Regions from separate parts of the Pseudomonas sp. NY15372 genome, predicted to be linked through region 1. Evidence: predicted binding sites of a transcription regulator. Region 1 holds the regulator's gene; each other region holds the start of a gene.
The links. Region 1 encodes sigma-54, which starts transcription at its own class of promoters, with help from an activator protein. Its sites were predicted from a motif close to ANTGGCATNNANNTTGCTNT; they were not measured.
Positions count from the first base shown of each region.

Region 2: the regulator sigma-54 is predicted to act here: its motif matches at 7,041-7,060, upstream of nirB (nitrite reductase large subunit NirB).
Region 3: the regulator sigma-54 is predicted to act here: its motif matches at 6,939-6,958, upstream of ACNFG0_RS08625 (CmpA/NrtA family ABC transporter substrate-binding protein).

Region 1 covers NZ_JBLUPY010000004.1:154,328-164,377, forward strand. The annotation lists gene ACNFG0_RS05200 (YhdP family protein) at 1-56, shown strand, start outside; gene ACNFG0_RS05205 (carbon-nitrogen hydrolase family protein) at 56-907, shown strand; gene tldD (metalloprotease TldD) at 910-2,349, shown strand; gene yjgA (ribosome biogenesis factor YjgA) at 2,473-2,994, opposite strand; gene pmbA (metalloprotease PmbA) at 3,104-4,450, shown strand; partial or broken gene ACNFG0_RS05225 (ZIP family metal transporter) at 4,855-5,082, shown strand; gene ACNFG0_RS05230 (HPr family phosphocarrier protein) at 5,117-5,389, opposite strand; gene rapZ (RNase adapter RapZ) at 5,412-6,266, opposite strand; gene ptsN (PTS IIA-like nitrogen regulatory protein PtsN) at 6,269-6,733, opposite strand; gene hpf (ribosome hibernation-promoting factor, HPF/YfiA family) at 6,746-7,054, opposite strand; gene ACNFG0_RS05250 (RNA polymerase factor sigma-54) at 7,132-8,625, opposite strand; gene lptB (LPS export ABC transporter ATP-binding protein) at 8,781-9,506, opposite strand; gene lptA (lipopolysaccharide transport periplasmic protein LptA) at 9,507-10,031, opposite strand; gene lptC (LPS export ABC transporter periplasmic protein LptC) at 10,018-10,050, opposite strand, start outside.
Region 2 covers NZ_JBLUPY010000060.1:1,205-11,254, reverse strand. The annotation lists gene ACNFG0_RS22300 (MFS transporter) at 1-853, shown strand, start outside; gene sugE (quaternary ammonium compound efflux SMR transporter SugE) at 872-1,189, opposite strand; gene rdgC (recombination-associated protein RdgC) at 1,397-2,317, opposite strand; tRNA gene ACNFG0_RS22285 (tRNA-Val) at 2,524-2,599, shown strand; tRNA gene ACNFG0_RS22280 (tRNA-Asp) at 2,616-2,692, shown strand; gene ACNFG0_RS22275 (molybdopterin-dependent oxidoreductase) at 3,150-6,938, shown strand; gene nirB (nitrite reductase large subunit NirB) at 7,181-9,733, shown strand; gene nirD (nitrite reductase small subunit NirD) at 9,733-10,050, shown strand, end outside.
Region 3 covers NZ_JBLUPY010000008.1:38,055-48,104, reverse strand. The annotation lists gene dacB (D-alanyl-D-alanine carboxypeptidase/D-alanyl-D-alanine-endopeptidase) at 1-90, shown strand, start outside; gene ACNFG0_RS08645 (diguanylate cyclase) at 302-2,692, opposite strand; gene rlmKL (bifunctional 23S rRNA (guanine(2069)-N(7))-methyltransferase RlmK/23S rRNA (guanine(2445)-N(2))-methyltransferase RlmL) at 2,787-4,979, opposite strand; gene rmf (ribosome modulation factor) at 5,530-5,745, shown strand; gene ACNFG0_RS08630 (quinone-dependent dihydroorotate dehydrogenase) at 5,846-6,871, opposite strand; gene ACNFG0_RS08625 (CmpA/NrtA family ABC transporter substrate-binding protein) at 7,000-8,214, shown strand; gene ACNFG0_RS08620 (ANTAR domain-containing response regulator) at 8,226-8,801, shown strand; gene ACNFG0_RS08615 (nitrate/nitrite transporter) at 9,065-10,050, shown strand, end outside.

The DNA.
Region 1 (10,050 bases):
AGGGGCCCTGGAAAGAGCCTAAAATCACCTTTGTGAAACCTTTCGAGAAACGCTAATGAAGTCAGCGGTCATCCAGATGGTCAGCCAGGACGATGTAGCGGCTAACCTGCGACAGGCCAGGGCCTTGCTTGAGCAGGCTGCCAGTGGCGGTGCCCGGCTGGCAGTGCTGCCCGAGAACTTCGCCGCCATGGGCCGGCGCGATGCGGCGGCCATCGGTCGGGCCGAAGCCCTTGGTCAGGGCCCGATCCTGCCGTGGTTGAAACGCGCGGCCCGCGACCTCAAGTTATGGATTGTCGCAGGCACCTTGCCGTTGCCGCCGGTCGGTCAGCCCGACGCGAAGGCCCATGCCTGCTCGTTGCTGATCGATGAACACGGTGAAGTGGCAGCGCGCTACGACAAGCTGCACCTGTTCGATGTAGACGTGGCCGACAACCGGGGCCGTTACCGCGAATCCGATGACTACGCCCACGGAGCTCAGGTCGTGGTGGCCGATACCCCGGTGGGGCGCCTCGGGCTTTCGGTGTGCTACGACCTGCGCTTTCCCGAGCTGTACAGTGCACTGCGCGCCGCCGGAGCTGAATTGATCAGCGCACCATCGGCTTTCACCGCAGTGACCGGCGCGGCGCATTGGGAGGTGCTCATTCGGGCCAGGGCCATCGAAACCCAGTGCTACATGCTTGCCGCCGCTCAGGGCGGCACCCACCCAGGGCCACGGGAAACCCATGGCCATGCGGCGATCGTCGACCCTTGGGGGCGTATCGTCGCTGAACAGGCGCGCGGCGAAGGCGTATTGCTGGCCGAGCGCGACAGCATTGAACAGGCGTCCATCCGGGCGCGAATGCCGGTTGCCCAGCACCGGCGCTTTTTCTCGCAGGACGCCTTGCGGCCTGCGCACACCTCGGAGTGACTATGAGCCAGATGTTATCCACCGTCAGCGAACAGCTCCTGGCCCCCGGCGGACTGACCCTGGACAGCCTGCAGGCTGTGCTGGGCGAGTTGGCAGGCCCAGGCATCGATGCCGCCGACCTGTATTTCCAGGGCCAGATCTCGGAAACCTGGGCGCTGGAGGACGGCATCGTCAAGGAGGGTAGCTTCAACCTCGACCAGGGCGTGGGCGTGCGTGCCCAGTCTGGTGAGAAGACCGGTTTCGCCTACAGCAATGCCATCAACCTCGAGGCGCTGACCTCGGCGGCCCGTGCTGCCCGTTCCATTTCTCGCGCCGGGCAGGAGGGCCGCGTGCAGGCCTTCCGAAGCCAGGAAGTGACGGCGTTGTACGCCCAGGACAACCCGCTGGACGTGCTCAGCCGCGCCGAGAAAGTCGAGCTGCTCAAGCGTGTGGACGCCGCGACCCGTGCCCTGGACCCCCGTATCCAGCAGGTCACCGTGAGCATGGCCGGGGTCTGGGAGCGCATCCTGGTGGCTGCGGTCGATGGCAGCCTGGCGGCCGACGTGCGGCCGCTGGTTCGTTTCAACGTCAGTGTGATCGTCGAGCAGAACGGCCGTCGCGAGCGTGGCGGGCAGGGGGGTGGTGGGCGCACCGACTACCGCTACTTCACCGAGGAGCGGGTCATGGGCTACGCCCGAGAGGCCCTTCGTCAGGCGTTGGTCAACCTCGAGGCCAAGCCGGCACCGGCCGGTACCCTGCCGGTCGTGCTGGGCCCAGGCTGGTCCGGCGTGCTGTTGCACGAGGCCGTGGGCCACGGCCTGGAAGGCGACTTCAACCGCAAGGGCAGCTCGGCCTACAGCGGGCGCATCGGTGAACAGGTAGCCTCCAAGCTGTGCACTATCGTCGACGACGGCACCCTGGAAGGCCGGCGGGGCTCCCTGAGCGTCGATGACGAGGGCACCCCGACCGAATGCACCACCTTGATCGAGAACGGCATCCTCAAAGGCTACATGCAGGACAAGCTCAATGCGCGGCTCATGGGCATGGCGGTCACCGGCAACGGTCGTCGCGAGTCCTACGCCCACCTGCCGATGCCGCGTATGACCAACACCTACATGCGTGCCGGTGAAAGCGACCCGCAGGAAATCATCGCCTCGGTGAAAAAGGGTATCTATTGCGCGAACCTTGGCGGTGGCCAGGTGGATATCACCAGCGGCAAGTTCGTGTTTTCCACCAGCGAGGCGTATTTGATCGAAGACGGCAAGATCACCGCGCCGGTCAAGGGCGCCACCTTGATCGGCAATGGTCCGGAGGCCATGAGCCGGGTCTCGATGGTCGGTAACGACCTGGCCCTGGACAGCGGGGTGGGGACATGCGGCAAGGATGGGCAATCGGTACCGGTGGGCGTTGGCCAGCCGACCTTGAAGCTCGATGCGATTACCGTTGGGGGTACCGGCGCGTGATGCCGACGTGGGCCGTTGTGGGAGCGGGCGTGCCTTGCGGACACCGACGAGGCCGGTGCCAGCCAGTACTGCGGCGCCTGCTTCGCGGGGCAAGCCCGCTCCTACAGGCCCCCTCGGCAGGGCTCAGCGCAACCCGCGCTGCAGTTCGTCGAGGTCACGGATGTACTTGAAGACCTTGCGCGCAGCGGCTGGCGGCTTATTTCGTGCTTTCTCGTGCTGGGCGTGGCGGATCAGCGAACGCAGGTGCTGGCGATCGGTGTCGGGGTACTCGTTGACGAAACGTTCGAGGTCATCGTCGGTGCCGTCGACCAGGCGATCGCGCCAACGCTCCAGGTTATGGAAGCGCTCGTTGTACTGGCGGGTCGAGCTGTCCATCTGCTCGAGCACGGCATGGATCGCGTCGATGTCCTGTACGCGCATCAGCTTGCCGACGAACGACATGTGGCGTTTGCGGGCGCCATGAGCCGTGTGCTTGGAGGCTTCGGCCAGCGCCTTGCGCAGCTCGTCGGTCAAAGGCAGGCGCGCCAGGGTATCGGCCTTGAGCGTCGTGAGGCGCTCACCGAGTTCGACCAACGCATGCAGCTCGCGCTTGATCTGGGTTTTGCTTTTTTCGCCGTCGAAGGCGTCGTCGTATGAATCAACCATGGTGGCAGTCCGCTGGAAATCGCCGCCATGATAACCAGTCGGGGGCCGCTTGTCCGGCCCGGTCGTACAATGACCCAAGCCGAACGCAGAATTTTGAGTGGAGAAAACCATGAGTGCAGTCCAGAGCGTAGGCCCCAAGGACCTGCCAGCCTTGCAGGAACAGGTCGAGGCGATCATCGCAGAGGCGCGCCGCCAAGGCGCCAGCGCCTGCGAGGTCGCGGTGTCGCTGGAGCAGGGCCTGTCCACCACGGTGCGTCAGCGTGAGGTCGAGACGGTCGAGTTCAACCGTGACCAGGGCTTCGGCATCACCCTCTACGTCGGCCAGCGCAAAGGCTCGGCCAGCACCTCGGCGAGCGGCCCGGAGGCCATTCGCGAGACCGTCGCGGCCGCCCTGGCCATTGCCCAGCATACCTCCGAGGATGAATGTGCAGGCTTGGCCGACGCGGCACTGATGGCCCGTGAGATCCCGGACCTCGATCTCTATCATGACTGGGGCCTGGAGCCGGAAAAGGCCGTCGAGATGGCGTTGGCCTGCGAAGCGGCGGCCTTCGATGCCGACCCGCGCGTCCTCAATGCCGACGGCACGACCCTGAACACCCATCAAGGCTGTCGGGTCTATGGCAACAGCCATGGCTTCATCGGCAGCTATGCCTCCACGCGCCATAGCTTAAGTTGCGTGATGATCGCCGAAGGCGAAGGGCAGATGCAGCGCGACTATTGGTATGACGTCAATCGCCAGGGCAACCTGCTGGCCGACCCGCGCAGCATCGGTCAGCGGGCTGCACAGCGCGCGGCCAGCCGCCTTGGGGCGCGCCCGGTGCCGACCTGCGAAGTGCCGGTGCTGTTCTCTGCCGAACTGGCCGGTGGCCTGTTCGGCAGCTTCCTGTCGGCGATCTCCGGCGGCAACCTGTACCGCAAGTCATCGTTCCTTGACGGTGCCATCGGCCAACGCCTGTTCCCCACCTGGCTGACCCTCGACGAGCGCCCGCACCTGCCGCGCGCCTTGGGCAGTGCCGCCTTCGATGGCGATGGCCTGGCCACCTATGCCAAGCCGTTCGTCGACAAGGGCGAGCTGGTTTCCTACCTGCTGGGTACCTATTCGGGTCGCAAGTTGGGCCTGCCGAGCACCGCCAACGCCGGTGGTGTGCATAACCTCTTCGTCACCCACGGGGTCGAAGACCAGGCAGCCTTGATCCGCCGTATGGGGCGTGGCCTGCTGGTGACCGAATTGATGGGGCATGGCCTGAACATGGTGACCGGTGATTACTCCCGCGGCGCGGCGGGCTTTTGGGTGGAGAACGGCGAGATCCAGTTCCCTGTCCAGGAAGTGACGATCGCCGGCAACATGAAGGACATGTTCCAGCAGATCGTGGCGATTGGCAGCGATATCGAAACCCGTAGCAATATCCACAGCGGCTCGGTGCTGATCGAGCGGATGACGGTTGCGGGGAGCTGAGCCTTGTCTGCGGGCTGTTGTTTCGACATGCGGCGACATTGTCGCCGTAGTTCGAAACAACAAGCATTATGCCGTAGAGAGGATAGGGCGTTTTAGCAATTCATAGAGGGCAGCCGCGAGATCAGGTGCTTCGCCGGAAGGCTTTTATCGCCCGGGGAGACCATGTTGAACGCACGCACGCCAATATAATATTTCATATGCTTATAGCTGTGGTAGATGCTCACAGGGATCGGGCAGTGAAAGTCGGGGGTTGTCCCGACTGTTTTGATCAAGCTGTTGTTTTCGGAAAAAACGCCTACCTCGAACATTGTGCTTTTCGGCCAATTGTCATTTGTCGGTCTTTCCCAGCGTGCAATAAAACCATGTTGCTCCCAGTTCGGATATTTTTCGGGGCAAAAGCGACGGCTTCGGGGCTGGTAGAGCCTCTGGCAGCGGTGATCTGTGCCTGGCTGGTGAACGTTGCCCAATTGCTGCTACCGCTCGGCCTAGCGTGTGCGGCGGGGGCGATGTTGCTGGTAGTGACCCAGGAGATCATCCCGGAGTCGCGTAGCAATGGGCATCACCGGTTAGCCGGCCTGGGGCTGTGCATCGGGTTCTGTTTGATGATGGTGCTGGATACGGCGATGTCTTGAGTTGCAGATCCACAAGGATTACGACTTCAGTGGGTTACTCACCTTCATCGAAGTAATTGTTGATCAACTCGACCAGTGCTTCCATGGCTTCGTTGTCCTGCTCGCCCTCGGTATGCAGGTGCACCGAGGTGCCCTTGCCCGCCGCCAGCATCATCACCGCCATGATGCTCTTGCCATCCACCAGCTTGTCCGGCGCGCGCCCGACCCTGACCTGGCAGGGGAAGCGGCCGGCCACGCCGACGAACTTGGCCGCCGCCCGGGCATGCAGGCCAAGCTTGTTGATGATGGTGATTTCGCGGGCGGGCATCGTGGGGCGGATATCCTGTGGGCTAGAGGTCGCGGTGGCGGACCTGGACGTTTTTCAGGGATTGTTGCAGCAACTGGCCCAAGCGCTCGGTCAGGTACACGGAGCGGTGGTGCCCGCCGGTGCAGCCGATGGCGATGGTGACATACGCACGGTTGCTGGCAGCGAAGCGGGGCAGCCATTTGAGCAGGTAGCTGGAAATGTCCTGGAACATCTCCTCGACGTCCGGCTGGGTGGCAAGGTAGTCGATCACTGGCTGGTCCAACCCGGAATGCTCACGCAGTTCCGGCTTCCAGTACGGGTTGGGCAGGCAGCGTACGTCGAACACCAGGTCGGCGTCCACGGGCATGCCACGCTTGAACCCGAAGGACTCGACCAGGAAGGCGGTGCCGGGCTCAGGCTGGTTGAGCAGGCGCAGCTTGATCGAGTCTCGCAGCTGATAGAGGTTCAGGTTGGTGGTGTCGATCTTCAGGTCGGCCAGGTCGGAGATCGGGCCGAGTAGCTCGCTCTCGACGCGGATCGCTTCTGCCAGGGAGCGGTTGGCGTTGGTCAGCGGGTGGCGCCGGCGGGTCTCGGAGAAACGCTTGAGCAGCGTCTCCTCGTCGGCGTCCAGGTACAGCACGTCGCATTGGATATGCCGGCTCCTGGCATCTTCGAGCAGGTCGGGGAAGCGGCTCAGGTGGCTGGGCAGGTTGCGTGCGTCGATGGAAACGGCCACCTTCGGTTGCAACAGCTCGGTGTTGATCAGTGCGTTTTCGGCCAGTTGCGGCAACAACCCGGCGGGCAGGTTGTCGATGCAGTAATAGCCGTTGTCTTCCAGGACATCGAGGGCGGTACTTTTGCCGGAGCCGGACCGGCCGCTGACGATGATCAGGCGCATGTTCAGTGCTCGTTCTGTGCGTCCAGGACTACCTGGTACAGGGCCTCGCTGCTGTCGGCGGCACGCAGGCGATCGCGAACCTCCTTGCGATCGAGCATGCTGGCGATCTGGCGCAGCAGTTCAAGGTGCGCATCGGTGGCAGCTTCCGGCACCAGCAGGACGAACAGCAGGTCCACGGGCGCGCCATCGATGGCGTCGTAGTCGATAGGAGCATCCAGGTGCAGCAGGGCGCTGACGGGGGCCGTGCAGCCTTCGAGCCGGCAGTGGGGAATGGCGATGCCATTGCCGAAGCCGGTGGAACCCAGTTTCTCGCGGGCAATCAGTTTATCGAAGACGTCTTGCATCTCCAGTTCGGGAATTTGCTCGGCGATCAGGTTGGCGACCTTTTCCAGGGCGCGCTTCTTACTGCCGCCCGGCACGTTCACGAGGGAACGGCCGGGGGTCAGGATGGTTTCAAGTCGGATCATGGATGAGAGGGATCAGCGGGCGGCTGCACCTTGCAGCAGGCTTTGCTGTTTTTCCTTATGTTTTTTCAGTTGGCGGTCGAGCTTGTCAGCCAGGGCGTCGATCGCTGCATACATGTCTTGGTGTTCGGCGTTGGCAACCACTTCTCCGCCGGGAATCTGGAGCGTGGCCTCGACCTTCTGCTGCAGTTTCTCGACTTTCATGATCACCGTGACGTTGGTGATCTTGTCGAAATGTCCTTCCACCCGGGCGAGCTTCTCGAGTACGTACTCACGCAGTGGTTGGGTGACTTCTACATGCTGTCCACTGATGTTGACTTGCATACAGCTTCTCCTTTGTTGCCCGTGCATAAAGGGCAGGTATTGCACCTGCCACTGAAACGCTATGGCACAGCCAGGGGCTACATCAGTCGCTTGCGCTCGCTCGACGGTGCGATGCCGAGGGACTCGCGGTACTTGGCGACGGTGCGACGGGCTACCTGGATGCCTTGTGCCTCCAGTAAACCAGCGATCTTGCTGTCACTCAATGGCTTTTTCTGATTTTCCGCTGCAACCAGTTTCTTGATGATCGCGCGGATCGCCGTAGACGAGCATTCACCGCCTTCGGAGGTGCTCACATGGCTCGAGAAAAAGTATTTCAATTCGTAGATGCCACGCGGGGTGTGCATGTATTTCTGCGTGGTGACCCGGGAAATGGTCGACTCGTGCATGCCCACCGCTTCGGCGATGTCATGCAGTACCAGCGGCTTCATCGCCTCGTCGCCCTGATCGAGGAAGCCGCGTTGGTGTTCGACGATTTGCGTGGCGACCTTCATCAGCGTTTCGTTGCGGCTCTGCAGGCTCTTGATGAACCAGCGCGCCTCCTGCAACTGGTTGCGCATGAACGTGTTGTCGGCGCTGGTGTCGGCGCGGCGGACGAAACCTGCGTATTGCGGGTTGACCCGCAGGCGGGGGATCGCTTCTTGGTTGAGTTCCACCAACCAGCGGTCGTTGTCCTTGCGCACGATGACATCCGGCACCACGTACTCCGGCTCGCTGGACTCGATCTGCGAGCCTGGGCGCGGGTTGAGGCTCTGTACCAGTTCGATGACCTGGCGCAGTTCATCTTCCTTGAGCTTCATGCGGCGCATCAGCTGGCTGTAGTCGCGGCTGCCGAGCAGGTCGATGAAATCGGTGACCAGGCGCTGGGCCTCGGCCATCCACGGCGTGTTGGCTGGCAACTGGCGCAGTTGCAGCAACAGGCATTCGCCGAGGTTGCGTGCACCGATGCCGGCGGGCTCGAACTGCTGGATGCGGTGCAGTACGGCCTCCACTTCATCCAGTTCGATATCCAGCTCGGGGTCGAAGCCTGCGCAGATCTCCTCGAGGCTGTCCTCCAGATAACCCTGGCCGTTGATGCTGTCGATCAAGGTCACGGCGATGAGCCGGTCGGTGTCGGACATCGGTGCCAGGTTCAACTGCCACAGCAGGTGGCTCTGCAGGCTCTCGCCGGTGGAGGTGCGGGTGGTGAAGTCCCACTCGTCGTCATCGCTGGCCGGCAGGCTGCTGGCACTGGTCTGGTAGATGTCTTCCCAGGCCGTGTCCACGGGCAGTTCGTTGGGGATGCGTTCGTTCCATTCGCCTTCTTCCAGGGTTTCGGCGTTGGCCGTGCTTTCCTGGAAACTGTTGTCCTGGGCTTCGGCGACGGGCTTGCTCTCGGCGTTGTCGGCCATGGGGTCGCTGTTGTCGAAGTCGTCGCCGTCTTCCTGACGTTCGAGCATCGGATTGGATTCCAGCGCTTCCTGAATTTCCTGTTGGAGGTCCAGGGTGGAGAGCTGGAGCAGACGGATGGCCTGTTGCAACTGCGGTGTCATCGTCAGTTGCTGGCCCATTTTTAGGACGAGCGATGGTTTCATGGCTGGGGCTTAATACCTTGTTCGCCGGCGCGCATGCGCCATCCACTACACGAAGGGCGCCGGGGCGCCAATTTTAAGCAAGTTATATGCCTGAAATTGTAGCGTTTGCCTAGAGCACTGCAACATTTGCAGCAGTGCCCAGGCAGACTCCGGGCTCAGAGTCGGAACTCGTGGCCCAGGTAGACTTCCTTGACCAGGTCGTTGGCCAGGATCGTCTCGGCATCGCCTTCGGCGATCAGTTGTCCATCGTTGACGATGTAGGCGGTCTCGCAGATATCGAGCGTCTCGCGGACGTTGTGGTCGGTGATCAGTACACCGATACCCTTGGCCTTGAGGTGATGGATGATCTGCTTGATATCGCCCACGGAAATCGGGTCGACACCGGCGAAGGGTTCGTCCAGCAGGATGAACTTCGGCGCGGTGGCCAGGGCCCGTGCGATCTCGACGCGGCGGCGTTCGCCACCGGAGAGGCTCATGCCGAGGTTGTCACGGATGTGGCTGATATGGAACTCCTGCAGCAGGCTTTCCAGCTCCTTGCGGCGGCCGTCGCGGTCGAGGTCCTTGCGGGTCTCGAGGATGGCCATGATGTTGTCGGCCACCGACAGCTTGCGGAAGATCGAGGCTTCCTGGGGCAGATAGCCGATGCCGGCGCGGGCGCGGCCATGCATGGGCTGGTGGCTGACATCCAGGTTGTCGATCAGCACGCGGCCCTGGTCGGCGCGGACCAGGCCGACGATCATGTAGAAGCAGGTGGTCTTGCCGGCGCCATTGGGGCCGAGCAGGCCGACGATCTGGCCGCTGTCGATCGACAGGCTGACGTCGCGGACGACCTGGCGGCCCTTGTAGCTCTTGGCCAGGTGCTGGGCTTTGAGGGTTGCCATTTACTCGGCCTTCTTCTTCGGCTGAATCACCATGTCGATGCGCTGACGCGGCGAGGTCACATTGCCACCACGACCGGCGGTGGCCACCTGGGTCTTGGTGTTGTAGACGATCTTCTCGCCTTCGGTGGTGTTGCCTTCGTTCTCGACCTTGGCGCGGTCGGTGAGGATCACCATGTCCTTCTGCGCCTGGTACTGGATGGTCACGGCCCAGCCTTTCATCTTGTCGGGCTTGGCGGTGCTCTGCTGCTGCTCGAAATACGCCAGGTTGCCCACCGAGGTGACCACGTCGATATCGCCGGAGGCGGCGCGGGTGATGGTCACGGTGTTGCCTTTGATCATCATCGAGCCCTGGGTGATGATCACGTCGCCGGTATAGGTGGCTACGCCTTGCTTGTCGTCCAGGTGAGCGTTGTCGGCCTGGATGCGGATAGGCTGGTCACGATCGTTGGGCAGGGCCAAGGCGCTCGCGCTTCCCAGTGCCGCGCTCAGGCTGAGCAAAAAGGGGAGGGTTTTAACGAGCCTCATACTGTCCTCTTACGTTGGA
Region 2 (10,050 bases), on a different contig from region 1:
GATCGTCGGCCTGGGTGTGTTCGGCGGTTTCTACATCGTGCCGCTGTATGCATTGATCCAGGCACGCACCCCCGAAGACCAGCGGGCCCGGGTGATAGCCGCCAACAACATCCTCAATGCCTTGTTCATGGTGGTTTCGGCCATCGTCACCATCGTTCTGTTGAGCCTGGCCGAGCTGAGCATCCCGCAGCTGTTCCTGGTGGTGTCGCTGCTCAACATCGCGGTCAACGCCTATATCTTCCGTATCGTGCCCGAGTTCACCATGCGCTTCATGATCTGGCTGCTCAGCCATTCCATGTACCGCGTGGAGCACCGCGACCTCGAGCGCATCCCCGACGAAGGCGCGGCGCTGCTGGTGTGCAACCACGTGTCGTTCGTCGATGCGCTGCTGATCGGGGGGGCCATTCGCCGGCCGATACGCTTCGTCATGTACTACAAGATCTACAACCTGCCTGTGCTCAACTTCGTCTTCCGCACGGCCGGGGCCATCCCCATCGCCGGGCGTGGCGAGGACGAAGCCACCTACGAACGCGCCTTCGCCCGTATCGCCCAGTACCTGGCCGACGGCGAGCTGGTGTGCATCTTCCCCGAGGGCAAGCTCAGTGCCGATGGTGAAATCGATGTGTTCAAGGGTGGCGTGAGCCGCATCTTGCAGGAAACCCCGGTGCCGGTGATCCCGCTGGCGCTGCAGGGGCTTTGGGGCAGTTTCTTCAGCCGCGACCCGAACAAGGGGTTCTTCAGGCGCCTGTGGTCGCGGGTGACCCTGGTGGCTGGCGCCGCCGTCCCGGTGGACGCGGCGCAGCCCGAGGCACTGCGCGAGAAGGTCTGTGCCTTGCGCGGCGACGCGCGTTGAAAAGGGTAGAGGTGAAGGTCAGCCGGTGCTGACCTTCAGGCCGACCAGGCCGGCGACGATCAGCGCGACGCTGGCCAGGCGCATGAACGCCATGGATTCGCCGAACAAGATGATCCCGGCGATCACCGTGCCTACGGCACCGACGCCGGTCCACACCGCGTAGGCGGTACCCAGCGGCAGTTCCTTCATGGCCAGGCCCAGCAGGCCCAGGCTCACGGCCATGGCGGCGACGGTCAAGGCGGTGGGCAGGGGGCGGGTGAAACCGTCGGTGTACTTGAGGCCTACGGCCCAGCCCACTTCGAACAGGCCGGCGAAGAACAGGATGATCCAGGACATGATGAGTCTCCATCGTGGCTAAGGATGGGGCCGTCCCCGGAATGGTCACGCAGTGCGTCGTGAGGTCGTCCTCACAGTGCGCACTATACTGCACATCTGCTTAGACCACGGCAAGCCCGACTGCCCCATCGCCGGCACGCCGGCGCCCCCATTTGCCCCCTGTGGGAGCCGGCTGGCCGGCGATGGGGCGCAAGGCACAGCGAGGCCTCAGACCCCCTGCGGAATCTCCTCGCCCCCCAGCGCCTCGAACAGCGCCGGCAGGAACTCGGTGAAGGTCATCATCATCAAGGTGAAGCTGGCGTCGAACTGCTGCTGGGCTTCCTCGCCGCCGTCCTGTTCGGCCTGCTCCTGCAGCAGTTCCTCGAACTTAAGGCGCTTGATCACGGTCTTGTCGTCGAGCACGAACGACAGCTTGTCCTGCCAGGCCAGGGCCAGCTGGGTGACCACCTTGCCGGTGCCCAGGTGCAGCTGGATCTCTTCGCTGGCCAGGTCCTGGCGCTTGCAGCGTACGATGCCGCCGTCTTCATGGGTGTCGCGCAGCTCGCACTCGTCCAGGACGAAGAAGTCGGCGGCCGGTTCCTGGGTCTTGACCCAGTCGGTCATGGTCGCGCTCGGGGCGGTCTTGACCGTTACCGGACGCACCGGCAGCGAGCCCATCACTTCACGCAGGGTCGACAGCAGGTCCTCGGCTCGCTTGGCGCTGGCCGAGTTGACCAGGATCAGGCCCAGGCGAGGGGCAATGGCGGCGAAGATCATCGAGCGGCGGATGAAGGCGCGCGGCAGGAACGCCTGGATGATCTCGTCCTTGATCTGGTCGCGTTCCTTTTTATAGACCTTGCGCATCTGTTCGGTCTCGATCTCTTCGACCTTTTCCTTGACCGCATCGTTGACCACGCTGCTGGGCAGGATGCGTTCTTCCTTGCGGGCAGCGATCAGCAGGAAGTCACCACTGACGTGCACCAAGGGAGCGTCCTCGCCTTTGCCGAACGGGGCGACGAAACCATAGGTGGTCAGCTCCTGGCTGGCACAGGGGCGGGCTGGCTTGCTGGCCAGGGCGGCTTCCAGTGCCTCGGGCTCGAACGGGACGTCCTGGGTCAGGCGGTAGGTCAGCAGGTTCTTGAACCACATGAGGGGGAATCTCTCCTTAATGCATAAGGCGGGCATTATTCTCCGAGCGGTGGCTCCAGGCCAACCCTGTCAGAGGGCCAGCAGCCTCCTATTAAAGTGGAAAAGGCCGGTTGCGCTAGGTCTTTGAAAGATCTGAAAAAAAATTTGAAAAAAGTGCTTGCCAGGGTGGAGGGTCATCCGTAGAATGCGCGCCACACCGAGACGTTGGGTGATTAGCTCAGCCGGGAGAGCATCTGCCTTACAAGCAGAGGGTCGGCGGTTCGATCCCGTCATCACCCACCACTTCTCGATGTTTAGCGCAGCGGTAGTTCAGTCGGTTAGAATACCGGCCTGTCACGCCGGGGGTCGCGGGTTCGAGTCCCGTCCGCTGCGCCATATTCCAGCTTCCAGGGCCCACTGAACACCCGGAAGCCACAAAGAAAGCGACCTTAGGGTCGCTTTTTTTATTTCTGCTGCCTGATGTTGTCGTCAGGGTAGGTCGTGAGGCGGTTGTTGCCTGTGAGATCGCGCGCGGGCGGCGCTCGATCTTACAGGCGCCAAAGCTGCTACGGCGAACCATCTCACATGCCACCAATTGGTGCGAGCCCATCGGTTGAGTGCCATTTCTGTGCCGGCCCTATCGCGGGGCAAGCCGTTTTTGTTCCCCTCAAGGACACTGGAGTCCCTGTGGGCGGGCTGATGCCTGCAATTGGCCCAGTACTTGCTGATGCTCCTGCATCCAGGCCATCAACGCCGATGGCCTCCACGACAAAGGCGCCGTGCTGCCCCTCCTGCTTCTGCAGGGCGGGGCGGCCGGCGCCTTTTTTCGTTCATGCGGCCAGGAGATCGACCGATGAGCAGCAGCGAAGTGCGCAGTGTTTGCCCATATTGCGGGGTAGGGTGCGGCATCGTCATGACCGTGACGGACGGCAAGGTCACCAAGGTCAGCGGTGACAAGCAACACCCGAGCAATTTCGGTCGCCTCTGCACCAAGGGCCAGACTGCCCACCTGCCACTGACCGCCGCTGGGCGCCTGACCCACGCATTCGTCCGCCAGCAGCGCCATCAAGAGCCCGTGCAGGGCACCCTGCACAGCGCCATCGAACAGGCCGCCGGCCGACTGCGAGGGATCATCGACGCCCATGGCCCGGACGCAGTGGCACTCTATGTGTCCGGGCAGATGTCGCTGGAGGCCCAGTACCTGGCCAACAAGCTGGCCAAGGGGTTCATCGGCACGCGGCACATCGAATCCAATTCGCGCCTGTGCATGGCCAGCGCCAGCAGCGGCTACAAGCAGTCCCTGGGTGCCGACGGGCCACCGGGCAGCTACCAGGACTTCGAGCACGCCGAGGTGTTCCTGGTGATCGGTGCGAACATGGCCGACTGTCACCCGATTCTCTTCCTGCGCCTGCTCGATCGGCTCAAGGCCGGCGCCAGGCTGATCGTCGTCGACCCCCGGCGCAGCGCCACCGCCGACAAGGCCGACCTGTTCCTGCAAGTGCGCCCGGGTACCGACCTGGCCCTGCTAAACGGGCTGCTGCACCTGTTGCACCGCAACGGCCATACCGATGCCGACTTCATCGCCCGCCACACCGAAGGCTGGGAGGCGATGCCCGCTTTCCTCGAGGCCTATACACCGCAACGGGTCGCCGCCATCACCGGCCTCGCCGAGGCCGACATTCGTCAGGCCGCCGACTGGATAGGCCGCGCCGGCAACTGGATGAGCTGCTGGACCATGGGCCTGAACCAGAGCATCCACGGCACCTGGCACAGCAATGCCCTGTGCAACCTGCACTTGGCCACCGGTGCCATTTGCCGCCTGGGTAGCGGCCCGTTTTCGTTGACCGGCCAACCCAATGCCATGGGCGGGCGCGAGATGGGCTATATGGGGCCTGGGTTGCCGGGCCAGCGTTCGGCGCAGGTCGCCGCCGACCGTGCCTTCGTCGAGCAGCACTGGGGGCTCGCCCCGGGCAGCCTGCGCAACGAGAGCGGGGGCGGCACCGTGGCGTTGTTCGAACAGATGAAGGCTGGCTGCATAAAGGCCTGCTGGATCATCTGCAGCAACCCGGTGGCCAGCGTCGCCAATCGCCAGCAGGTCATCGACGGCCTGGGCCAGGCGGAACTGGTGATCGTTCAGGATGCGTTCCTCGACACTGAGACCAACCGCTACGCCGACATCCTGTTGCCCGCCGCCCTCTGGGCCGAGGGCGAGGGGGTGATGGTCAACAGCGAGCGCAACCTGACCCTGATGTCCCAGGCGGTCGAGCCGCCCGGCCAGAGCCTGGCGGACTGGCAGATCATCGCGCGCATCGCCTGTGCCATGGGCTACGCGGAGGGATTCGACTACCCCCACGCCGAGGCCGTGTTCGACGAGATCCGCCGCTTCTGGAACCCGGAAACCGGTTACGACCTGCGCGGTATCGGCTACCCCGAGCTGCGCGAGCGCCCCCGCCAGTGGCCCTGCGCCCCGGGCCGCGACCATGACCGCAGCCCGCTGCGTTACCACAACGATGGCGTCAGCCAGCACCTGCTGACTGCTGGCCAGGGCGCCCGGCCGGCCCTGGCGTTTCCCACGCCCAGCGGCAAGGCACGTTTCCTGGCACGCCCGTGGCTGCCGCCGACCGAACTGCCTGACGCGCAGTTCCCGCTGGTGCTCAATACCGGGCGCGTGCAGCACCAGTGGCACACCTTGACCAAGACCGGCAAGATCCCCAGCCTGAACAGGCTCGATCCGGGGCCCTTCGTCGAGCTCAACCCCGCGGACGCCGCGCGTCTGGGTATCGCCGAGCACGACCAGGTGGCCATCCGCTCCCGTCGCGGGCAGGCGGTGCTGCCGGCGCGGATCAGCGACCGGGTACAGGCGGGCAACTGCTTTGCACCTTTCCACTGGAACGACGTTTTCGGCGAGCAATTGGCGATCAACGCGGTGACCTGCGACGCCGTCGACCCGACCTCGTTGCAGCCGGCCTACAAACACTGTGCCGTGGCTCTGGAACGGGTCGGTGGAGCGCGTATCGAGGTGCTCGACCTGACGCCGCCGACGGTTGCCGAAGACGCCTGCGATGCCGCCCGCCACCGCGTGCTCTGGGCCTCGCAGACCGGCAACGGCGAAAGCCTGGCCGAGCGCTGCGGGCAAAGCCTGCGCGAGGCGGGTTTGGCGGTCGAGGTCAGCTGCATGGAGGCGATCAGCCCGCGCCAACTGCAAGGCGCCGCCAGTGTCGTACTGATCGCCAGCACCTTCGGTGACGGCGAAGCCCCTGCCAGCGGTGCAGGTTTCTGGCAGGCCCTGCAAGGCGAGCAGGGCAGCCATTGCGCTGAATTGCCCTATGCCGTGCTAGCCCTAGGCGACTCCAGCTATGACCAGTTCTGCGGCTTCGGCCGCAAGCTCGATTCGCGGCTGGCCGAGCTGGGGGCTCGCCGGTTGTTGGACCGTGTCGACTGCGAGCCCGACTTCGACGAGGCTTTCGCTGCCTGGCTCGATGCCTTGCTTGCGCAGCTGGGGGCAGCACCGGTCAGGGCCTCGCGCAAAAGCGTTGGCGGTGCAGCATTCGACAAGCAGCGCCCGTTGCCGGCCAGGCTGGTGGAAAACCGCCTGCTCAATGGCCCAGGCGCCAGCAAGGAAACCCGTCAGCTGGTATTCGACCTGGGCGACAGTGGTTTGAGCTACCAGGCCGGTGATGCCCTGGGCGTCTGGCCTCGCAATTGCCCGGCGCTGGTCGAGGAGCTGCTCGGTTTGATGAGGCTGGACGGCCAGGCCATGGTCGAACTCAAGGGGCACGCACCGATGCCCTTGGCCGTTGCCCTGGAGCGGCACCTGGACATCACCCGGGTCACTTCCAGCCAGCTGGAGGTTTTCAGCCAGGCGAGCAGCGACCTGCGGGGCATGCTGTTGCCCGAGCGCAAGGCCGACCTGAAGCACTGGCTCTGGGGCCGGCAACTGGCCGATGTCCTGGGCGAGTTTCCCCAAACGCTGTCGTTGGCCGAATGGCTGGAGCTGCTCAAGCCGTTGCAGCCCCGGTTGTATTCGATCTGCTCGAGCCCCATCGCGCACCCCGGCCAGGTTCACCTGACGGTCTCCACGGTGCGCTATGGCGCGCGCAAGGGCGTGTGCTCGACCTTCCTCGCCGACCGCGCCGAAGGGGTCGAGGTGGCGATCTTCCCCCAGGTGGCGAAACACTTCCGCCTGCCCGAGGACGACCGTACGCCGGTGATCATGGTCGGCCCCGGCACGGGCATCGCGCCGTTCCGGGCCTTTCTCGAAGAGCGCCAGGCGCGTGGGGCGAGCGGGCGCAACTGGCTGTTCTTCGGCGAGCAGCACGAAGCCTGCGACTTCTATTACCGCGACCAGTTGCTGGCCTGGCAGGCCAGCGGCCACCTGCACCTGAGCACCGCGTTCTCCCGCGACCAGGCGTCCAAGGTGTATGTCCAGCAGCGCATGCTGGAGCAGGGCGCGCAGCTGTGGCGCTGGCTGGAGGAGGGCGCCTACTTCTACGTGTGTGGCGACGCCATGCGCATGGCCAAGGATGTCGACGCCGCCTTGCGCCACGTCGTGGCCGAGCACAGCGGCATGGGTAACGAGGCTGCCCAGGCCTATGTGGACGCCTTGAGCAAGGCCGGCCGCTACCGGCGCGATGTGTACTGAGTGCCCCAGGATGAGCAGGCGTGCACAGGATTGGGGCGATTTGTTTGGCGCAACTGCTTTGGGGACCGCCATCACCCACCTCAAGACCTAGCTCCTAGCAGAGTTGGCACACTCCCTGCTTTTGAACACTGACAACATGCCCTGCTGATCAACGGCGACCAGCCCGGGCCCAAACTGATGAGAACAGGCAAAGGCGCCTGGAGCTTCGGCTCCAGGCGCCTTTTTTTTCGCGAGGATCGGCTATGAAGGCAACAGCGAACAGCGGGCAACGGGAGCGACTGGTCATCGTCGGCAACGGCATGGTCGGCCACCACTGCGTCGAACAACTGATCGAGCGCGGCGCGCTGGCGCGCTTCGAGCTGCGGGTGTTCGGCGAAGAGCGCCAGCGCGCCTACGATCGCGTGCATCTCTCCGAATACTTCGGCGGCAGCGATGCCGAGGCCCTGGCGATGTGCGAGCGGGACTTCTACGACCGCCACGGCGTGCACCTGCACTTGGGCGAGGCCGTACTGGAAATCGACCGCGAACGCGGCGAAGTGGTCACCGCCGAAGGACGCTATGGCTATGACCACCTGATTCTCGCCACCGGGTCTTATCCCTTCGTGCCGCCGATCGAAGGTTCCAGCGGCACCGCACGTCTGGTCTATCGCACCCTGGACGACCTCGACGCCATCCGCGCCGCAGCCGGCAACGCCCGCCGAGGCGTGGTGGTCGGCGGTGGCCTGCTTGGCCTGGAGGCCGCCAATGCCTTGAAGTCCCTGGGCCTGGAAGCCCACGTCGTGGAATTCGCGCCGCGGCTGATGCCGGTGCAGCTCGATAGCGAGGGTGGTGCTGCCCTGCGCGCGCAGATCCAAGCGCTGGGCGTGGGCGTGCACCTGTCCCGGGCCACCCAGTCGATCAGTGCTGGCGAGGCCTACCGCTACCGCATGAACTTCGACGGCGGCGAGCACCTGGAAACCGACCTGATCGTGTTCTCCGCAGGCATCCGCCCCCAGGATGCCCTGGCCCGCACCTGTGGCCTGGAAATCGCCGCCCGGGGCGGCGTGGTGATCGACGGCGATTGCCGCAGCAGCGACCCACGCATCTTCGCCATCGGCGAATGCGCGTCGTGGAACGGCAGTGTGTTCGGCCTGGTGGCGCCAGGCTACGGCATGGCCCGCAACCTGGCGGCACTGCTGGCAGGCGAGCCTGCGCAGGCGTTCGCCGGTGCCGACATGTCCACCAAGCTCAAGCTGCTGGGGGTGGATGTCGGTTCCATCGGCGATGCCCACGGCGCCACGCCGGGCGCGCGCAGCTATCGCTTCATCGACGAGGCCAACGCGGCCTATCGCCGGCTGGTGGTGGATGCCAGCGGCAAGCGCGTGCTCGGCGCGGTGCTGGTGGGCGACAACAGCTATTACGACACCCTGCTGCAATACGTGCAGAACGGCATCGCCCTGCCGGCCGACCCAGCAGCGCTGATCCTGCCGCAGGGCGGCGCAGTACCCGCCCTGGGCGCCGATGCGCTGCCCGACAGCGCGACCATCTGCTCCTGTCATAACGTCAGCAAGGGCGCGGTCTGCGCCGCTATCGACAGCGGCTGTGCCGACCTTGCCGCGGTCAAGGGCTGCACCAAGGCCGCCACCGGTTGCGGCGGCTGTGCGGCCCTGCTCAAGCAGGTCTTCGAGCACGAGCTGGGCGCCCGTGGCGTGGCCGTGGACAAGAGCCTGTGCGAACACTTCGCCTACACCCGCCAGGAGCTCTACGCGCTGGTCCGGGTCGAAGGCATTCGCACCTTCGCCGACCTGCTCGCGCGCCACGGCAAGGGCCACGTCGGTTGCGACATCTGCAAGCCCACCGTCGGCTCGATCCTCGCTTCCTGCTGGAACCAGCCGATCATGGACCCGTCCCTGGTGCCGCTGCAGGACACCAACGACACCTTCATGGCCAACATGCAGAAGAACGGCACCTACTCGGTGGTGCCACGTATTCCCGGCGGCGAGATCACCCCCGACAAGCTGATCGTGATCGGCCAGGTGGCGAAGAAATACGACCTCTATACCAAGATCACCGGCGGCCAGCGCATCGACCTGTTCGGCGCACAATTGCACGAGCTGCCCTTGATCTGGGGCGAACTGATCGAGGCCGGGTTCGAGACCGGGCATGCCTACGGCAAGTCGACCCGCACGGTGAAGTCCTGCGTGGGCAGCACCTGGTGCCGCTACGGCGTGCAGGACAGCGTCGCCATGGCCCTGCGCCTGGAAGACCGCTACAAGGGCCTGCGCTCACCGCACAAGCTCAAGTTCGCGGTCTCCGGCTGCACCCGTGAATGCGCCGAGGCGCAGAGCAAGGACATCGGCGTCATCGCCACCGACAAGGGCTGGAACCTGTACGTCTGCGGCAATGGCGGCATGCGCCCGCGGCATGCCGAACTGTTCGCCACGGACCTCGACGACGAAACCCTGGTGCGAATCATCGACCGCGTGTTGATGTTCTACATCCGCACCGCCGACAAGCTGCAACGAACCTCGGTCTGGCGCGAGAGCCTCGAAGGGGGGCTGGACTACCTCAAGCAGGTGATCCTCGACGACAGCCTGGGCCTGGCCGGCGAGCTGGAAGCACAGATGCAGCATGTGGTCGACCGCTACGAGTGCGAGTGGGCCAATGCCCTGAAGGACCCGGAAAAGCTCAAGCGCTTCCGTACCTTCGTCAACGACCAGCGCCCCGACCCGGACGTGCACTTCGTGCGTGAGCGCGAGCAGCGCCGGCCGGCCGCACCCTTGCACCTGATCCCAACCACCCAGGAGGCTGTCTGATGAAACTGTCCAACGCTGCTGTCGCAACGCAACCCGGCTGGCAAACGGTCTGCCGGCTCCAGGACCTGGTCGCCGACTCCGGCGTGGTGGTCTGGCATGAGGGCGAACAGGTGGCGCTGTTCTACCTACCCGGCCAGGCCCAGCCGCTGTACGCGCTCGACAACCGTGACCCGCGCTCCGGCGCCAATATCATCGGCCGTGGCCTGGTCGGCAGCCTGCAAGGGCAGTTGGTGGTCGCGGCCCCGCTGTACAAGCAGCATTTCAGCCTGCACGACGGGCATTGCCTGGAAGATGCGGCGCAGGCCTTGCGCGTATGG
Region 3 (10,050 bases), on a different contig from region 1:
TGGGGGGCTTCGCAGGTTCTGGACCAGGTATTGCTGGACCTTTATCGCCAGCCCAAGGTGGGGGCAGGGACGATAGGCGTCGTGCCTTGATCGTTCTGGGCTAGGCCTGTAGCGCCTGAATCCCGGCCCCATCGCCGGCAAGCCGGCTCCCACATGGCCTGTGGGAGATCACCCAGCCCTCCCGGGCCGCGTTGCCGCGCAGAGAACAAGCGGCTAGCGCCGCCCCTCCCTGTGGGAGCCGGCTTGCCGGCGATGGGCTGCAACGCAGCCCTGCTACCTGAGCCCACTGCCTACGTCACCCTCAGGGCAACTCCGACTCCACCCGATCCCGCCCCGCCTGCTTGGCCGCATAGACCCCGGCATCGGCCCGCAACAACAACGCATCCGCGCCCTCTCCTGTTCGCCACCCCGCTACGCCGAAACTCGCCGTCACCCGCCCTACCCCCTCGACCGCCACATTCCGTACCCCCTGCCACAACTCCAGCGCCAACAACCGCGCCTGCTCGGCATTGCTTCCCGGGCACAACACCATGAATTCCTCGCCGCCCAGGCGACAGAACACATCCGTGCGCCGCAGCCGATTGCCGATCCGCTGGCACAGGCTGCGCAGCACATGGTCGCCCACCGCATGCCCATACTGGTCGTTGATATGCTTGAAGTGATCGATGTCCAGCATGATCACTGCCAGGTCCAGGCCATCGCGTTGCGCCCGCTCGAGCTCATGCTTGAGCCGCTCCTGGAAATAGCGGCGGTTGTGGATACCCGTCAGGGAATCGGTGACCGACAATGCGCGCAGTTCCTCCTCCACCCGCTTGAGGTCGGAAATGTCCGTCAGGTAGCCGTGCCAGACCGTGCAGCCGGCATCGTCGACCTCCGGCGTCGCCTCCCCGCGGACCCAGCGTAGGCCCGCCTTCGGCAGCACAACCCGGTACTCCTCGCGCCAGGGCGCAAGATGCTCAGCGGAATAACGCACCGACCTACGCACACGCTCCAGGTCGTCCGGGTGGATGCGCTCGAACACCGCCGAGGCGTCCTCGCGCAGCACCTGCAGGTCGATCTCGTAGATGTCGCGCAGCCCTTGGCTCGCGTAGGAAAAGCACGAGTGCCCGTCGGCGTCCTGCCGATACTGGTAGATACCGCCCGGCACTTCGGCACTGAGCTTTTCCAGGAGCCGGTCTCGCGCCGCCAGCGCCTCATGCACCCGGCGCCGTTCGGTGACATCGATACAGATCGCCAAGTACCCCACCCACAAGCCCTGCTCATCGAGCACGGCGGTCACCAGCATGTTGGCCAGCAGGTGGCTGCCATCCTTGCGTACCAGGGTCCACTCCCCTGGCTCGCTGTCGCTCTCCTGCACCGTTTCGGCGAACATCGCCTGGCCGCCGCCGAAATCACGCCCATAGCGCTGGCGCAAGGCATGGGCGCGCTGGCTCAGTTCCTCGGGCGGAACCAGGTCCTCCAGGCGCAACTGGCCGATCGCCTCGCTGGCCGAATAGCCCAGCATGCGTTCGGCACCGGCATTGAACGTGCTGACCACGCCCCTGAGGCTGGTGGCGATGATCGCCACCTGGGTGGCGGCATCCAGCACGCTGCGCAGCTGGTTGTGGGTATCGCGCAGGGATTGTTCACTGACGCGCAATTCGGCGGTGCGCTGCTCCACCAGGCTCAGGGCGCGCTGACGCTGGCTGAACAGGCTGTAGAGCAAGGCGCTGAGCAACAGGCTCAACAAGCCGCCCAGCAAGCCGACGGCCACCGCGGCGGAAGAACGGTTGGCCTGGAGGAAGGCCAGGCTGGGGCGAATGTCGAGCGGGTAGTGGTGGTCCGCCAGGTGCAACAAATGGCTGCTGGCCAGGGGTACCGGGGCGATCGGGTTCTGCGAGTCGAACAGCACCTCCGGGCCCTTGCTCCCAGAAGCATCGGTGATGCGCACCACCAGGTTGTCCTCCTCCGTCGGCGGCAGGCCTTCGGCGATCAGGCGTCGCATGCTCAGCAGCGCCATCACGTAGCCAGCCGGCAGGCCGTCGACCACACCCTCGGCGAATACCGGCGCCACCACCAGCACGCCTCGTGCATAGGCCGGTTCGACATTGATCATGTCCAGCGGCGCGGAAACCGCCATGCTGCCCGGCGACTGGGCGCGAATCAGCGCCGCCTCGCGCACGGGCTGGCCGCGCAGGTCCAGGCCATAAGGCTGCCCCTGCAGCGAGGCTGCCTGGGTGTAGAGCACCGGGTAGTAATAGTCGCGCTGGGCGGCTGGCTGCCAGTTGCCCTGCTCGTCCTGGTCGCGAATCTGATAGTCCTGGCCCAGCCACGCCCTGGCCCGGCGCTCGAAGTCACCCCGCTGGCCGGCATCGACCCGTGGCGCCCAGGAGTAAGCCTGGGTGCGGTACAACAATGGCCGGGCATAGCCGTCGAACTCGAGCGGGGTGATCTGGGTGGAATAGCTGAAGAAGCGCCGCAGCCCGTCCAGGCGCTGCTCCTGGTCTTCGAAACGTTCGGCGATACGGCTGTAGCGTTCGTTGGCCAGCAAGTCGAAACGCTGACGCAACTGCTGCTTATAGAACGCCTGGGCAGCGATCACCAAGGCGGCGGTGAGCAGCCCGCCAGCGACCAGGGCCGCCAGCGCCACCGCCCACGCAGGCAATGCTTCGCGAAATACGCCAAGCACCTTCGCACGCACGCCACACTTCATAGAAGAATCTCACCACGTCAGCGTCCTGCGAATTGTCCAGCCCTTCGCTGAGTTATAGCTATTGGCCACTAGCCGCGCAACGTAGCTTGTCGCCTCAGCGAGCCTGAATGCGCCAGGCTTTGTGGATCCGGTTGTTACGGGCGAAATCCGGGTCCAGGGTCTGCGCGCTGATTTCCTCGACCGCATAACGCTCCACCAGCCCCGCGTCGAGCTGGAACTTGCGGAAATTATTGGAGAAATACAGCACGCCCCCTGGCGCCAGCCGAGCCATGGCCAGATCCAGCAGTTGCACATGGTCGCGCTGCACGTCGAACACGCCTTCCATGCGTTTGGAGTTGGAGAAGGTCGGCGGGTCGATAAAGATCAGGTCGTAGCTGTCGCGATTGCCCTCCAGCCATGCCATGACGTCGCCCTGCTCCAGGCGGTGGCGGTCGGAAAAGCCATTGAGCGCCAGGTTGCGTCGCGCCCAGTCCAGGTAGGTTTTGGACAGGTCGACGCTGGTGGTGCTGCGCGCCCCGCCCTTGGCCGCATGCACGGTGGCGGTGGCGGTGTAGCAGAACAGGTTGAGGAAACGCTTGCCGGCCGCTTCGCGCTGAATACGCATGCGCATCGGGCGATGGTCGAGGAACAGGCCGGTATCCAGGTAGTCGGTGAGGTTGACCAGCAACTTGACGCCGCCTTCGTTTACCTCGTGGAAACGGCCTTCAGTGCCCTGGCGTTCGTACTGGCGGGTTCCGCTCTGGCGCTCGCGGCGCTTGAGCACCACGCGCTGCGGGTCGATGCCCAGCGCCTGGGGAATGGCCGCCAGAGCGTCGAGCAGGCGCGCCTGGGCCTTGTCCGGGTCGACCGAGCGCGGCGCGGCGTATTCCTGCACATGCACCCAGTCCTGGTAGAGGTCCACGGCCAGGGCATACTCGGGCATGTCGGCATCGTACAGACGGTAGCAACCGACCTGCTCGCGGCGGGCCCACTTGCCCAGTTGCTTGAGGTTCTTCTGCAGGCGGTTGGCGAACATCTGCGCGCCCTCGGACAGGCGTGCCGGCTCACTGGCAATCGCCACCGGGCGGCGCGGCTCGCCCGCCTCAGGCTCGGCCTGGCGACGCTCGCCGGTGACGAACTGGTCGGGCTGGACCTTGAACAGCAGCAATTTGCACGGCAGCGCGCCGTTCCAGAACGCGTACTGCTTGTGGCTGCGAATGCCCATTCGCTTGCCCAGCTCCGGCGCACCGGTGAACACCGCCGCCTCCCACCCCAGGCAGGCCTGGCGCAGACGCTCGCCAAGGTTCTGGTAGAGGTAGAGCAGGCTCGCCTCGTCGCCCAGGCGCTCGCCATAGGGCGGGTTGCTGATCACCAGGCCTTTCTGGTTCTGGTCCGGGCGCGGCTCGAAGCTGCCCACCTCGCCCTGGTAGATCTTCACCCAGTCGCCCAGGCCCGCACGCTCGACGTTGTTGCGCCCCGGCTGGATCAGCCGCGGGTCGGCCTCATAGCCGCGGATCCACAGGGGCGGCTTGGCCAGCCCCACCTGGGCGCGGGCCTGGGCCTCGTCATGCACTTTGCGCCACAGCGCCGGCACATGGCCGAGCCAGGCCGTGAAGCCCCAGCGTTCGCGCTTGAGGTTAGGCGCGATGTCGGCAGCGATCATCGCCGCTTCGACGAGGAAGGTGCCCACACCGCACATGGGGTCGGCCAGGGCGCCACCTTCGGCGGCGATACGTGGCCAGCCGGCGCGAATCAACACCGCCGCAGCCAGGTTCTCCTTCAGCGGCGCAGCGCCTTGCTGCAAGCGGTAGCCACGTTGGTGCAGGCTGTGGCCGGAGAGGTCCAGAGACAGGATCGCCTCGCCACGCTCCAGGCGCAGGTGCACGCGCAGGTCTGGGTCGATCTTGTCCACCGAGGGGCGCTGACCTTCACGGTTGCGCAGCTTGTCGACAATGGCGTCCTTGACCTTCAGGGCACCGAAGTGGGTGTTGTCGATACCCGAGCCGTGGCCACTGAACTCCACCGCCAGGGTGCCGTCGGCCATCAGGTGGTCCTGCCAGTCGACGCCATGGACGCCGTCGTAGAGCTCGTCGGCGTTCTTCATGGAGAAGCGCTTGAGTACCAGCAGCACGCGGTTGGCCAGGCGCGACCACAGGCACAGGCGGTAGGCGGTTTCCATGTCGGCCGAGCCGCGGATCGCCGAGGTGTGCTCGCGCACCTCTTCAAGGCCCAGGCCACGGGCTTCCTCGGCGAGCAGGCCTTCCAGGCCTTTGGGGCAGGTGAGATAGAGTTCGAAACGGTCCGACATGAGCAATCCAGAGCCTTGGGCTGGTTGAGTGACGGGCCGACGCATCGCCCCGCCTGAGTTTGCCCGGGCGCCCTTCCAGCAGGCGCTCGGGTGGCCTGCCCATCAAGAGCAGACCGGGCCACCTGATCGACGAGCCCATCGCGTCATGGCGAAAATGGGTTAGATCGTCAGGCAGTATGAAAATTTCCGGTGACGGGGTCACGACTGTGACCCTTCGTCGCATTTCAAATTGTTACCACACTTCACCGGCCCCCATGGCCAGTTGACCGCAAATAGGCACTAAACCCTGATCATAGCGGGCTCAACGACAAATCAGGTTGAGTCGCATTTATTTACTTATCCTCTGACCCTAGGAAAGGTTACGTCCTTATGACAAATCGATCATTCACACTGTGACTCGCTTTGGTTAGAACTGGCCTTAGGTTGTCTCGCAACGAGGCAACACCTTCCGCTCGCCACGCCGGCAGCGAGCGCAAACCGGCAGAACGATTCTGCCCGGCCTCGGAGAGGCCGACGGGACATTACAGTCAACAAGTGAGGGCAACACCCTATGAGAAGACTTAAGCGTGATCCGTTGGAAAGAGCATATTCACGTGGCTACCAGTATGGGGTCACCGGCAAATCCCGCGAGCTTTGCCCCTTCAACCTGCCGTCCGTACGCCAAGCCTGGATCAATGGCTGGCGCGAAGGACGGGGTGACAACTGGGATGGCATGACCGGCACCGCTGGCATCCAGAGACTCAACGAAAATCACGCCGTTGGCTGAGACGAGGACACTGAATTCGAGTCACCATGCGCGCCCCATCCGGGCGGCGGGCTGAGGCCCAGGGGCCCCCGCAAGGGGCCCTTTTTTATGCCTGTCCTTTTTATTGCCGCGGCATGGCCGCAATGGCGTCCACCGCCTCGCGGATCAGCGCAGGCCCCTTGTAGATGAAACCCGAGTAGATCTGCACCAGGCTGGCACCAGCGGCGATCTTTTCCGCTGCGTGGCGCCCTTCGGTGATCCCGCCCGCGGCAATGATCGGCAACTTGCCGGCCAGCTCAGCGGCCAGCACCTTCACCGTGTGTGTGCTTTTCTCCAGCACCGGCGCACCGGACAGGCCACCGGCCTCGTCACCGAACGGCAGGCCCTGGACGCCTTCGCGGCCGAGCGTGGTGTTGGTGGCGATCACCGCGTCCATGCCGGTTTCCATCAGCGCCGAGGCCACCAGGGCGGTTTCCTCGTCGGTCATGTCCGGGGCGATCTTGATGGCCAGGGGCACGCGCTTGCCGTGCTCGCTGGCCAACTGCTCGCGGCGCACCGCCAGGGCTTGCAGCAGTTGCTTGAGCGAGTCGCCGAACTGCAAGGTGCGCAGGCCCGGGGTGTTCGGCGAACTGACGTTGACGGTGATATAGCTGGCATCGGCGTAGACCTTTTCCAGGCAGATCAGGTAATCGTCCACCGCGCGCTCGACCGGCGTGTCGAAGTTCTTGCCGATGTTGATGCCCAGTACGCCGTCATAACGCGCAGCACGAACCCGGGCCAGCAGGTGATCGACGCCCAGGTTGTTGAAGCCCATACGGTTGATGATCGCCGTGGCCTCGGGCAACCGGAACAGACGCGGCTTGGGGTTGCCCGGCTGAGGGCGCGGGGTCACGGTGCCGATCTCGACGAAGCCGAAACCCAACTGGGCGAAACCGTCGATGGCCGCGCCGTTCTTGTCCAGGCCGGCGGCCAGGCCGACCGGGTTGGCGAAGTTCAAGCCCATGACCGTTACCGGCAACGCCGCCGGCTGCTTGCACAGCAGGCCATTGAGACCGAGGCGGCCACCGGCGCCGATCAGGTCCAGGGACAGGTCGTGGGAGGTTTCCGGGGAAAGCTTGAACAGCAGCTGGCGGGCCAGGGTATACATGGGCGGGCAAGACTCGCGGTGAGTGAGCGGGCGATTATAGCCAGCGCGCGGCCCGGGCGACAGGGGCGCTGGCACATGGGTTGCTTCATCGGGTACAGGCAGACTGCTCCGTACCGGCGAGGAACCCCTTGAACACAGCATTCCCCACGACACCCCTGGCCTGGGTCAACGGCAGCGATGCCCCCGAGAAAACCTGCCTGGACATCGGCTTCATGGCCCTGACCGACTGCGCGCCGGTCGTAGTGGCCGCCACCCAGGGCTTCGCCCAGTTGCAGGGCCTGACCCTCAACCTCAAACGCCAGGCCTCCTGGGCCGGGCTGCGCGACAAGCTGGTCAGCGGCGAACTGGATGCCGCCCATTGCCTGTACGGCCTGGTCTACGCCGTGCACCTGGGCCTGGGCGGCATACCCAACCATGCCATGGCCGTGCTCATGGGTCTGAACCAGAACGCCCAGGCCCTGAACCTCTCCCCGGCCCTGCAGCGCAAAGGCGTGACCAGCCCCGAGGCATTGTCGCGCCTGGTGCACCAGCATGGCGCACGCCTGACCTTCGCCCAGACCTTCCCCACTGGCACCCACGCCATGTGGCTGTATTACTGGTTGGCCAGCCAAGGCATTCACCCGCTGCAGGACGTGCGCAGTGTGGTGGTCCCCCCCGCACAGATGGCCGCCCACCTGCAAGCCGGGCGTATCGACGGCTTTTGCGTCGGCGAGCCCTGGTCGGCCGATGCGGTGGCCAAGGGCTTGGGCTTTACCTTGGCGACCAGCCAGTCGATCTGGCCGGACCATCCGGAAAAAGTCCTCGGCGCTACCCGCGCGTTCGTCGAGCAATACCCCAACAGTGCCCGAGCGTTGGTGAAGGCGGTCCTGGCCGCCAGCCGATTCATCGAGCAAAGCCAGGAAAACCGCCGGAGCACGGCCCAGCTGCTCAGCGGCAAGGCCTACCTGGATACGCCCCTGGGCAGCATCGAACCACGACTGCTCGGCGATTACCAGGACGGCCTGGGCAACCAGTGGCACGACCCTCACGCCCTACGCCTGTTCGACCAGGGGCGGGCGAACATACCCTACCTGTCCGACGGCATGTGGTTCATGACGCAGTTCCGCCGCTGGGGGCTGCTGCGCGAAGACCCCGACTACCTGGGCGTGGCCCGTCAGGTCCAGCAGTTGGGCCTCTACCACCAGGCGGCCGAGGCCATCGGCGTGCCCTGCTCCTACCCCCTGATGCGCAGCAGTCTGCTGATCGACGGCACCCGCTGGGACGGCAGCGACCCTCACGGCTATGCCCGCAGCTTCCGCCTGCACGCCCTGGATGACACCCCTGATGCCCAGGCCGGCCTGTGAGGAGAACGGACATGCTGCGAATCCTGCTGATCGATGACACCGAACGAAAGGTCGGTCGCCTCAAGGGCGCCCTGATCGAGGCGGGCTTCGAGGTGATCGAGGCCGCTGGCCTGACCATCGACCTGCCCACCTGCGTCGAAACCGTGCACCCGGACGTGGTCCTGATCGATACCGAGTCACCAGGGCGGGATGTGATGGAGCAGGTGGTGCTGGTCAGCCGCGACCGTCCCCGCCCCATCGTGCTGTTCACTGACGAGCACGATCCAGGCGTGATGCGCCAGGCGATCCAGGCCGGGGTCAGCGCCTATATCGTCGAAGGTATCCATGCCGCGCGTCTGCAGCCGATCCTCGACGTGGCCATGGCCCGCTTCGAAAGCGACCAGGCGCTCAAGGCCCAACTGCTGGCCCGGGACCAGCAGTTGGCCGAACGCAAGCGCATCGAACAGGCCAAGGGCCTGTTGATGAAAATGAAGGACTGCAACGAGGAACAGGCCTACACGCTGATGCGGCGCCAGGCGATGAGCCGCCAGCAGAAGCTGATCCAGGTGGCCGAACAGATCATCGCCATGCACGAGATGCTGGGCTAGCGGCAGCCCTGCGCTGCCTGAACTCGCCATTGGCCAGGTTTGCGTGATCCTGAGCGGGCTTGTCTCGCGATGGGCTGCATAGCAGCCCTAATTGGCCCGGCTCTTGCTGAGTACACCCCACAGGTAGCCAACGGCGGTTGCCACATTCCCCGACAAAGACGTCGCTCCCCTTCCATGCCAGTGGACCGGGAAGCGGCGTCTTTTTCGTTCCGGCCCTGCACAACCAGGGCGTGACTAGCGTTGCAAGCCGCGCGAGGTGTTCGATGAATACGAGCTTCTGGAAATCCGGGCATGTGCCCACCCTGTTCGCCGCGTTCCTGTATTTCGACCTGAGCTTCATGGTCTGGTACCTGCTGGGCCCTCTGGCGGTGCAGATCGCCGCCGACCTCGGACTGAGCGCACAGCAACGGGGCCTGATGGTGGCTACGCCGATCCTGGCCGGCGCGGTGCTGCGTTTCGCCATGGGCCTGCTGGTGGATCGTTTGTCGCCGAAGACTGCCGGGGTGCTGGGCCAGGTGGTGGTGATCGCAGCCCTGGCCTGCGCCTGGCACTTGGGTATCCACAGCTATGAACAAGCCCTGCTGTTGGGCGTGTTCCTCGGTTTTGCCGGCGCCTCGTTCGCCGTTTCCCTGCCCCTGGCCTCGCAGTGGTATCCGCCTCAACACCAAGGCAAAGCCATGGGCATCGCCGGCGCGGGTAATTCCGGCACAGTGTTCGCCGCCCTGCTGGCCCCTGCCCTGGCTGCAGCCTTTGGCTGGAACAACGTGTTCGGCTTCGCCCTGCTGCCCCTGGTGCTGACCCTGGCCTTGTTCGTTCTGCTGGCGCGCAATGCACCGCAACGGCCCAAGCCCAAGGCCATGGCGGACTACCTCAAGGCCCTGGGCGACCGCGACAGCTGGTGGTTCATGTTCTTCTACAGCGTGACCTTCGGCGGCTTCATCGGCCTGGCCAGTGCTCTGCCCGGCTATTTCAGCGACCAGTACGGCCTGAGCCCGGTCACCGCCGGCTACTACACGGCCGCCTGCGTATTCGCCGGCAGCCTCATGCGCCCGCTGGGCGGCGCCCTGGCCGACCGCTTCGGCGGGATCCGCACCTTGCTGGCCATGTACAGCGTGGCGGCCATCTGCATCGCCGCCGTTGGCTTCAACCTGCCCAGCGCCGTGGCCGCCCTGGCCCTGTTCGTCAGCGCCATGCTCGGTCTCGGTGCGGGCAACGGCGCGGTATTCCAATTGGTGCCCCAACGCTTCCG